DNA from 3 places in the Enterobacter sp. UNJFSC 003 genome. Region 2 is predicted to be linked to each of the others. Evidence: predicted binding sites of a transcription regulator. Region 2 holds the regulator's gene; each other region holds the start of a gene.

Region 1 (3,277 bases), on a different contig from region 2:
CATCTTTTCGCCGATACGAATCCCAATAGCGCCCAGGGTTATCCCGAGCCCAACGGCGAGTTGCGTTGCGGTGGAAAACAGCGTATTGGCATAGCTCATCTGGGCGGAGGGCACATCGGCAAAGGCCAGCGTACTCACCGCCGTAAACTGAATTGAACGGAATACCCCGCCGAGATAGAGAACCAGCATCATCAGCCATACCGGCGTATCCTGCGTAATGAACGCGCAGGCCAGCAAAGCCAGTACATTCAGGGCGCCGTTGACCAGCAATAGCCGCTTAAAGCCCAGGGCGCGAATAAGCGGCGTGGTGGCCGGTTTAATGGTCAGATTGCCGACGAACACCGCCAGAACCAGCAGGCCAGAGTGAAAAGCGTTCATCCCAAACCCCACCTGAAACATCAGCGGCAGAAGAAAGGGGACCGCGCTAATCGAGGCGCGAAAAAGCGATCCGCCGTACATCGTCACGCGAAACGTCGGCACCTGCAGTGCATCAAGACGGATCATCGGGCATTGCGCCCGCCGGAAATGGCGCAGTGCGAAAATGAGCGCCACCGTACCGATGGCCAGCAGGAATAAGGTCAGCCCAGCGTTGAGATGCTCCCCACCCATCGACTCCATCGCATACACCAGACACATCATTGCAACGGTGGTTGCGATAAATCCCGGAAGGTCGAAGGGGCGACGCGCATCTTCATGCAGATCGGGGATAACCCGCAATGCCAGAGCAATAGCGATAAGTCCCAGCGGTACGTTAATAAAGAAGATCCAGCGCCAGTTGGCATAGCTGGTGATAAAACCGCCCAACGGTGGGCCAATGATTGGCGCCACCAGTGCGGGCCAGGTCAGGGTAGCAATGGCGGTAATCAGCTGATGTTTTGGCGTGGTGCGGAGAACGGCAAGCCGGCCGACGGGAACCATCAGCGCACCCCCCGCTCCCTGCAGCACGCGCATGATAACAAACTGATCAACGGTGGTTGAAAGACCGCAAAAGACAGAGGCGAGGGTGAAAATAGCCAGTGCGAGCGCAAAAACCTTGCGTGCGCCGAAGCGGTCCGCAATCCAGCCGCTGGCGGGAATCAGTACCGCCAGGGTAATCAGATACGCACTGATGCCTATATTTAAGTCAACGGCCTGTACGCCGAAGCTTTTGGCCATATCGGGTAGGGCGGTAGCAATCACCGTACCGTCAAGAAACTCCATAAAGAAAGCCCCGGCGACCAGCAGCGCCGCGGGCGATAAGCCTCGGCTCTCTTTGCCGGTTACGTTCTCACTCATTTTCAGCCCGCCGTATCAAAAAAAATTATAAAAATTTACTGGAATTTATATGAAGCTAACCCACGGATTCAACGTTGTTTTTATAACATTCCAGCAGCACCGATGGATTTGTAATCGTGATATTCATCACAAAAATATTGATTTCTGTGATGGTGGTCATATTATAAGCGCATTAACAATAACACCTGCATAACACGTTACTGGAGCATTACAATGAAGCTGCGCAAAATCCTGAAAAGCATGTGGGCTAACTACTGCAACACATTTAAAGACGTGCCGCCGGGTGCGATGTTCTGATAAAAAACCTGCTTCGGCAGGTTTTTTTATGCCTGCGTGCGGCGAGAGGGAGATGAAGGGGCGTTCGTTTTGTTACTATGGCGGCCTTTAAATACAGGAGTAAGCCCCATGTCTCAAAACCTGAGCGCCGATCAGGAACTGGTGTCTGACGTCGTCGCATGCCAGCTGGTTATCAAACAAATCCTTGATGTGATTGACGTTATCGCGCCAGTCGAGGTGCGCGAGAAAATGTCTACCCAACTGAAAAACATCGATTTTACCAGCCATCCTGCTGCAGCAGACCCGGTTACGATGCGTGCGATCCAGAAAGCTATCGCACTGATCGAGTTGAGATTCACACCGCAGGGTGAGTCTCACTAAACATACCCGTCACGCTTCATGCTGCATGTGCGTTGGCTGCAGCTCGAACGAGGTAGGGTATAAACCGATGTGGTGAAATGAGAAACTCATTTCTGAGAGAACGTCGACGGGCGACAGCAACTGTCGCCCGGTGAAGAGTTAGAAGAACGTTTGCACCAGCAAATAGCTCGCCGCACAGGCGCAGCTCACGCCAATCAGTCCCGGCAGAATAAAGCTGTGGTTGACAATAAATTTGCCGATACGGGTTGTGCCCGAACGGTCAAAGCCGATGCAGGCCAGATCGCTTGGATAGGTCGGCAGGACAAAATAGCCGTAAGACGCCGGGAAGAAGGCAATCAGCATTTTTGGGTCTATGCCCAGCATCAGCCCCATGGGCGCAACGGCCGTCAGCGCTGCCGCCTGGCTGTTCACCAGTTTAGAGACCAGGAAAAGCACGATGGCATAGGTCCAAGGGTGGCTTTTCACTACGCCTTCCAGCGCCATTTTCAGCTCGTCCAGATGTGCCTGAAAAAAGGTATCGCTCATCCACGCGACCCCGAATACCGAGAAAATAGCGACCATTCCCGCTTTAAATACCGCACCGCTTGATATCGCGGACGCATTGACCTTACAGGCGATGAGCATGACCGCCCCGGCGATTAGCATCATCATCTGAATGACCAGGTTCATCGACAGTGCCGTCATTTTGCCTTTTACCTCAAACGCAGGGCGCAGTTCAGGCAGCGCCCCCAGCAGGACCACGACCGCAATCCCGGCGAAGAAGATCCAGGTTGACCAGTAGGCCTGTTTAGGAAAACGCTGGTCCATCAGCGTTTCGGTACCGCCGTAGATAAACTCGCGCTGTTTTGGGTCCTTCAGCTTTTCCTGAAACTCCACGTCATCGGCTAAATCTTTGCCGCGACGCAGGCTCCACAGTGCTGCAATGGCAACGCCAAACAGCGAGGCGGGAACCGACACGGCAAGAATTTCGAGGATACCCCATGCGTGGCCGATCCCGTGTTGCGCCCCCAGTATCGAGACCAGCGACACCACGGCCACGGAAACCGGCGAGGCGGTAATGGCCATTTGTGAGGCGATAGAGGCAACGGCCATTGGGCGCTCCGGGCGGATCCCTTTTTTCAGCGCGATATCCGCAATGATCGGGAACATGGTATAGACCACGTGTCCGGTGCCGCACAGAAAAGTCAGCATCCATGTCGTAAACGGGGCGAGAAGGGTGATGTGCTGCGGATGTTTACGCAGCAGGCGCTCGGCGAACTGCATCATCACATTCAGACCGCCTGCCGTTTGCAGGGTGGCCGCACAGCCGATAACGGCCAGAATGGTGAGCATCACGTCTACCGGC
Region 2 (3,277 bases):
TGCAGAATACGAACCCGCGTGGCACCGTAGCCGTTTTGTGTGACAAACAGCACGGTCATTAATATCCAGTAGGGCTTCGGCAGATGCAGGGCCATCCCCATCAGGCTGGCGATACTGAGCATCACGCTAATCCGCGCGGCGTTGCGCAGCGCGGCAGATTTCAGGGAGAGGTAACTTTTCAGCGCAGGCAGAAGCGGCAGGCGTTTTTGTTTGTCGGCCATCAGGTCGCGGGGATAGAGCGGACGCTGCGTTCGCAAGACGCGCGCGATGCGGCTAAAGTGCCAGGCGGCAAACTGGCCGACCGGATTTTCCGCGTGCTGGCGCGCAATTTTTTCCAGCGCACCGAGCTGTTTTTCCATGTTAAAGCGCGTGGGGTAGCGATGATAGAGAATGTCATCCGCCAGCACGCGCAGGCGCGCCGACACGGTTTGCGCATTCCAGCGGATCACCGCTTCGGCGTGGCTTTGCTCGACCAGCTTTTGCACCTCCTGCGGATGATGCAGGCTAACGGAGATATGCTCCTGCAGATCCAGACCCACCTGGAAGGTGCGCAGTAGCCGTTTGTAATCATGATTCCGGTTGGCGGCGAGCATGTGCAGCTGCTGATAGCACTGGCTGATCAGATCGACCACTTTTTGCTGACGCGCGAGCAGCGGCGGTAGCGATTTTTCCGGGTCGGTATGCTGGGTGAGCAGGGTATATTTAGCGTCGCAATAGTCCGCAAGCTGCACGTAGAGCAGGCTCAGGGATTCGCGCAGCGGCTGCTCCCGCCACATCCAGAACCAGAACCAGTTAAACAGCCCGTACCACAGCGTGCCAAGGGCGTAGATCAGCAGCGGTTCCCATACCGGCATATTCCCAGCAAGGCTCAGCGTGAAGATGGCGGCAATGAGCGAGGCGGGAAGCAGGCGGGCATGCAGCGAGCTGATTTCGGCAGTCACGCCGAGGGTCATCGCCAGCACGGTTAATATCAGAGGGAGAGGAATGTCCCGGGCAAGCAACAGCTGCACGGCGAGGCTACATCCTGCAAACAGGCTGCCACCAATAATCAGGCGTTTGAAAAAGCGCTTATGCGGCGTGTCCAGACCGGCGATGTTGCAGCAGGCGGGCACGAGGGAAAACAGCAGACCCTGTTGCAGGTGTCCGAGGAGCAGACCTACGGCCACAGGAAGGCACAACACCAGCGTTTGTCGCAGTGCGTAGTTAACTTCCGGGTGATAAATCAGCCTGCGCCACATGGGGAATAGAGACAAAAACGGCGTGTCACCTTGCGATGACACGCCGTTTTACCGGAATTAACGGGTCCCGTAGACCACGATAGTTTTACCGTGGGCAGAGATCAGGTTCTGGTCTTCCAGCATTTTCAGGATACGACCCACTGTTTCACGGGAGCAACCGACGATCTGACCGATTTCCTGACGGGTAATTTTAATTTGCATGCCGTCCGGGTGGGTCATGGCGTCTGGCTGTTTCGCCAGGTTTAACAGTGTCTGCGCGATGCGACCGGTAACGTCCAGGAAGGCAAGGTTACCCACTTTCTCTGACGTGACCTGCAGACGGCGTGCCATCTGCGAAGAAAGACGCATCAGGATGTCAGGGTTAACCTGAATCAGCTGACGGAATTTCTTATAAGAAATTTCAGCGACTTCACATGCAGTTTTTGCACGAACCCAGGCGCTACGTTCCTGGCCCTCTTCAAACAGGCCCAGTTCACCGATGAAGTCGCCCTGGTTCAGATAAGAAAGGATCATCTCTTTCCCTTCTTCATCTTTGATCAGCACTGCCACCGAGCCTTTAACGATGTAATACAACGTTTCCGCTTTTTCACCCTGGTGAATCAGCGTGCTCTTCGATGGGTACTTATGAATGTGGCAATGAGACAAGAACCATTCGAGAGTCGGGTCTGTTTGCGGTTTGCCAAGCACCATGCGCGGTTATCCTCTGTTATAAGCTGTCACCAGAGCCATAAGATGCATCCGGACTCTGGGGTTGCAATCGAATTCTTACCCATACCCTGGGAAGTCGGCTGTCGTAACGTTTCGCAGCCAGTAAAGTTTGATGTCCTCTGCATACATGTGTAACGTCAATGTATTACTGTAGCATCCAGAGTGTTTTAGCATAGCTTTTGCCGCGTGTCTCCTGGTGTCTCGCTTCAGCATGATGCAGGTCGCCTTCCGTTGCGAGAATTGTAACGCACGCGTAATCTGTCACCAAAAATGCAACGTCGGAGTTATGTATATGCAAGCGCGTGTGAAATGGGTTGAAGGTTTAACGTTCCTGGGCGAGTCCGCTTCAGGACACCAGATTTTGATGGATGGTAACTCCGGTGACAAAGCGCCAAGCCCTATGGAAATGGTGCTGATGGCGGCGGGGGGATGCAGCGCGATCGACGTCGTTTCGATCCTGCAAAAAGGTCGTCATGATGTGACCGATTGCGAAGTTAAGCTCACGTCAGAACGTCGCGAAGAGGCGCCACGCCTGTTCACCCACATTAACCTGCACTTTATCGTTACCGGTAAAGAACTGAAGGATGCGGCGGTATCACGCGCGGTCGATCTGTCCGCGGAGAAGTACTGTTCGGTGGCGTTAATGCTGGAGAAAGCGGTGAACATTACGCATTCGTATGAAGTGATCGAGGCCTAATGAAGGGGCATCGTGCGTTCTGATGCCCCCACCCTAACCCTCTCCGTGTGGGAGAGGGAATAGGATCACGCGATCTGCTTACCTTCCATCAACCGCTGTACCAGCGGCGTCATGATTAATTCCATCGCCAGCACCATTTTTCCGCCCGGCACCACCAACGTATTCATGTGCGAAATAAACGAGCCCTGCAGCATCGCCAGCAGCCACGGGTAATCGATCCCTTCGAGATTGCGGAAATGAATCACCACAAAGCTCTCATCCAGAGAGGGTATCGTTTTGGCGGCGAACGGGTTGGAGGTGTCCACCGTGGGGACGCGCTGGAAGTTGATATGGGTGCGGGAGAACTGCGGCGTCAGGAAGTTAATGTAGTCTTCCATTGAGCGGACGACCGAATCCATCACCGCCTCGCGCGAGTGACCGCGTTCGCTGATGTCACGGGTCAGCTTCTGGATCCACTCAAGGTTAACAATCGGCACCACGCCCACCAGCAGATCCACATATTGCGCCACGTCGTGCTGAGGGGTCACCACGCCGCCGTGCAGCCCTTCGTAAAACAGCACGTCGGTGGGTTCCGGCAGCGGCTGCCAGGGCGTAAAGGTGCCGGGTACCTGGTTCCAGGGCACGGCTTCATCGT
Region 3 (3,277 bases), on a different contig from region 2:
AGATGGCCGCGCGTGCCGAGCAGGCTTCTCTGCAGGCCGATAAACGTATCACCAATACCGAAGGCGGCAGCTTTAATAGTCACTACGGCATCAAGGTATTTGGCAACAGCCACGGCATGCTGCAGGGGTACTGCTCAACCCGCCACTCGCTCTCAAGCTGCGTGATTGCTGAAGAGAACGGCGATATGGAGCGTGACTACGCGTACACCATTGGCCGCGCGCTGGGTGATTTACAGTCTCCGGAGTGGGTGGGGGCAGAATGCGCGCAGCGTACGCTCTCTCGCCTGTCACCGCGCAAGCTCTCCACCATGAAAGCCCCGGTAATTTTTGCCAACGAAGTGGCGACTGGCCTGTTCGGTCATCTGGTGGGCGCCATTGCGGGCGGCTCGGTGTACCGTAAATCGACCTTCCTGCTCGACTCGCTGGGTAAACAGATCCTGCCAGAGTGGCTGACGATCGAAGAGCACCCGCATCTGCTGAAAGGACTGGCCTCTACGCCGTTCGACAGCGAAGGCGTGCGTACAGAACGTCGCGATATCATCAAAGACGGCATTCTGACCCAGTGGCTGTTGACCAACTACTCTGCGCGCAAGCTGGGGCTGAAAAGCACCGGTCACGCGGGCGGCATCCATAATTGGCGCATTGCCGGACAGGGCCTGAGCTTTGAGCAGATGCTGAAAGAGATGGGCACCGGCCTGGTCGTGACCGAGCTGATGGGGCAGGGCGTAAGCGGCATTACCGGGGATTATTCTCGCGGTGCGGCGGGCTTCTGGGTCGAAAACGGCGAAATTCAGTATCCGGTGAGCGAGATTACCATCGCCGGCAACCTCAAGGACATGTGGCGCAACATCGTTACGGTCGGTAACGATATTGAAACACGTAGCAATATACAGTGTGGTTCTGTACTTCTGCCCGAAATGAAAATAGCGGGTCAATAGCGATAGTGTTTTCTTAATAATAAAAAAGGACGTGAGCAATGCGTAAACACCTGTTAGCGATCGTCGCAGCTTCAACGCTGGTTCTTGGCTCTTCTGCGTTTGCTGCCGATCTTGAAGACAACATGGACATCCTCAGCCAAAACCTGAAGGTGGTGCAGAAGACGGACAATGCGGCGGACATGAAGGACGCATTGACCAAAATGCGTGAAGCGGCGCTGGATGCCCAAAAAGCGACGCCGCCGAAGCTGGAAAACAAACCGGCTGACAGCGCTGAAATGAACGATTTCCGCCACGGCTTTGACGTGCTGGTCGGTCAGATCGACGGCGCGCTGAAGCTTGCTAATGAAGGCAAGGTGAAGGAAGCCCAGGCGGCGGCCGATCAGTTTGTCACCACCCGCAACACGTATCACAAAAAGTATCGTTAATGGCCTGCCCGAGCGGGGTCGCGTTAAGCGCCTCCGCTCACACTCTTTCCCATCCCCATAAGAAAACCTTATCCACATCACATTTCAACGCGCTTGCCCGTAACCTTTTCCGCTTCGCTTACCCCTTATTTGCCGCGCGATAGCGTGATATTCATCACGTAAATCCAGCGTTTTATCCATATTCAGCGCATTTATGTGGCACAGATCACTGCTGCGGCTCGCCTTTCCACTTCGAAGTGGAAAACAACTCGCTACAAACAATTCCCCTGCAACGTTAGTTTTATTCCAGAGCCATAAACGGGGTAAGACCAGTGATTAACGGAGCGGTAATGAACGACGTTGGGGAACAGTCGCTGCAGACAGAGCAGCTCGCGACCACCATGCTGCAGCAGGTATATGCCCTGCTGGCCCGAAACAACATCATCCCCAATGCGGTACAGGAGCAGATGCTGACCTCCCACGTTCGCGCAATGGCGCACCGGTCCGTGACCGGCGAACCGCTGCCGGAGGTTGAAGCAGAACTGTTCGACGAAATTTCACCCGATTCAATGCGGCTTGCCCGTGAAGTGGTAGCGCAGTTTGGCAATCTTCCTGATGAAGAGGCCTGGCTGCTCTCCGTTCACTTCGAAGTCGCGAAAGACAACCTTTAAGGAGCAACACATGGAACAGATTACAGTCGTGATTGGCGATCGCCTGGGCAAAGGTCAGAAAGTGGCCACTGGTGTCGAAAAAGCAGGTGGACGCGCGGTTGTCGTACCGGGTATGGCTGCCGATATGAAGCTCGGTGACGTGATGAAAGCGGAAAACGCCACCTTCGGCATCTCCTTCTGCGGCAGCGGCGGCGCGGGCGCAATTACTGCTCAGACCAAATATGGCTACAAAGCCAAATACGGCATGCGTTCCGTGGAAGAGGGCGTGACCGCCATCAACGAAGGCTGCAACGTGCTGGGCTTTGGCTTTATGGATAAAGAAGAGCTGGGCGAGCGTCTGGTGCAGGCGTGGCAGAAAAAATACGGCGCATAAGCATGAAAGAACAGTTCACAACCACGGTGAGAGTGAAGGGCAAAGGCGACGCCAAAGCGCGCGCCTTTGCCGACGCGCTCAACCACGTTCAGGCCGCGGTGATGAAAGCCTCACCGCATATCTTACTGCGTATTGAGCCACAGGATGTGCAGGTTGTTCAGGCGCAAGAAGCGGTGCGGAAAGAAGCGTTTCTGTTCTTCTTTTTGCGCCGGGAAAGACGCACCTACAGCGTGGAGCTGGATGTGACCGTCAACGTGACCGCCATCAATCTCGACCAGGTGGATTTCGTCACGCAACGCTGATTATTCATAAAAGGGCAGACTGATGTTCTTAATTATATTAATAAAATCGCTCATCATCGGCGGCCTGGTGGGCGTCGGTGTCGGAGCCGGGGCTGCACGCATGTTTCATGCGCCTACCACACAGGGTATGGGCGCGTTTCGTACGTTGGGGGAACTGAACTCCTGTGAAGGGGATCCGGCTTCTCACTTCTCCTTTGGGTTAGGCTTCTTCTTTAACGCCTGGGCCTCTTCCGTGGCCGCAGGGGCGTTCACACAGGACGTTGACCACCGCATCATCCCGAACTGGGGTGCTGCTGCACTGATGATCAAAAACCGTAACGTCGGCGAAACGCTGCACGATCCCCGCAAAATGGCGATTGCCTGCGGCGTGATTGGCATGATTGTCGTCACCTTCCTTAATCTTACCGCCTCCTCCGTTCCGGCTGCGCTTCAGGTCACCGCTGTTAAGGTGCTGGTGCCTGCGGCTAACCTGCTGGTCAACACCGTCATGCCGGTGATCTTCTGGCTGGCCGCTATCGATGCGGGTAAAAAATCCGGATTCTGGGCCACCGTCTTTGGCGGCGCGGCGCAGCTGATCATGGGGAACGCC

The links. The regulator CRP, encoded in region 2, controls carbon source genes, mostly activating them, when cyclic AMP is high. The targets are predictions, from matches to a motif close to ATGTGANNNNNNTCACAT.
Region 1: azuC (stress response protein AzuC) is a predicted target of CRP. The motif match lies at 1,390-1,407, and genes of this name have one in related genera.
Region 3: V5P19_RS18310 (glycine dehydrogenase) is a predicted target of CRP. The motif match lies at 1,557-1,574, and genes of this name have one in related genera.

What each region holds. Positions count from the first base shown of each region.
Region 1 covers NZ_JBAKHK010000001.1:687,154-690,430, forward strand. Annotated here, with positions in the region: gene V5P19_RS03180 (MFS transporter) at 1-1,275, opposite strand, end outside; gene azuC (stress response protein AzuC) at 1,489-1,572, shown strand; gene V5P19_RS03190 (DUF2766 family protein) at 1,681-1,932, shown strand; gene V5P19_RS03195 (anaerobic C4-dicarboxylate transporter) at 2,071-3,277, opposite strand, start outside.
Region 2 covers NZ_JBAKHK010000008.1:162,742-166,018, forward strand. Annotated here, with positions in the region: gene V5P19_RS17790 (YccS/YhfK family putative transporter) at 1-1,238, opposite strand, end outside; gene crp (cAMP-activated global transcriptional regulator CRP) at 1,296-1,928, opposite strand; gene V5P19_RS17800 (OsmC family protein) at 2,239-2,643, shown strand; gene V5P19_RS17805 (phosphoribulokinase) at 2,709-3,277, opposite strand, start outside.
Region 3 covers NZ_JBAKHK010000009.1:75,740-79,016, forward strand. Annotated here, with positions in the region: gene pmbA (metalloprotease PmbA) at 1-938, shown strand, start outside; gene cybC (cytochrome b562) at 977-1,363, shown strand; gene V5P19_RS18310 (glycine dehydrogenase) at 1,675-2,013, shown strand; gene V5P19_RS18315 (SFCGS family glycine-rich protein) at 2,024-2,386, shown strand; gene V5P19_RS18320 (DUF4312 family protein) at 2,389-2,688, shown strand; gene V5P19_RS18325 (DUF4311 domain-containing protein) at 2,711-3,277, shown strand, end outside.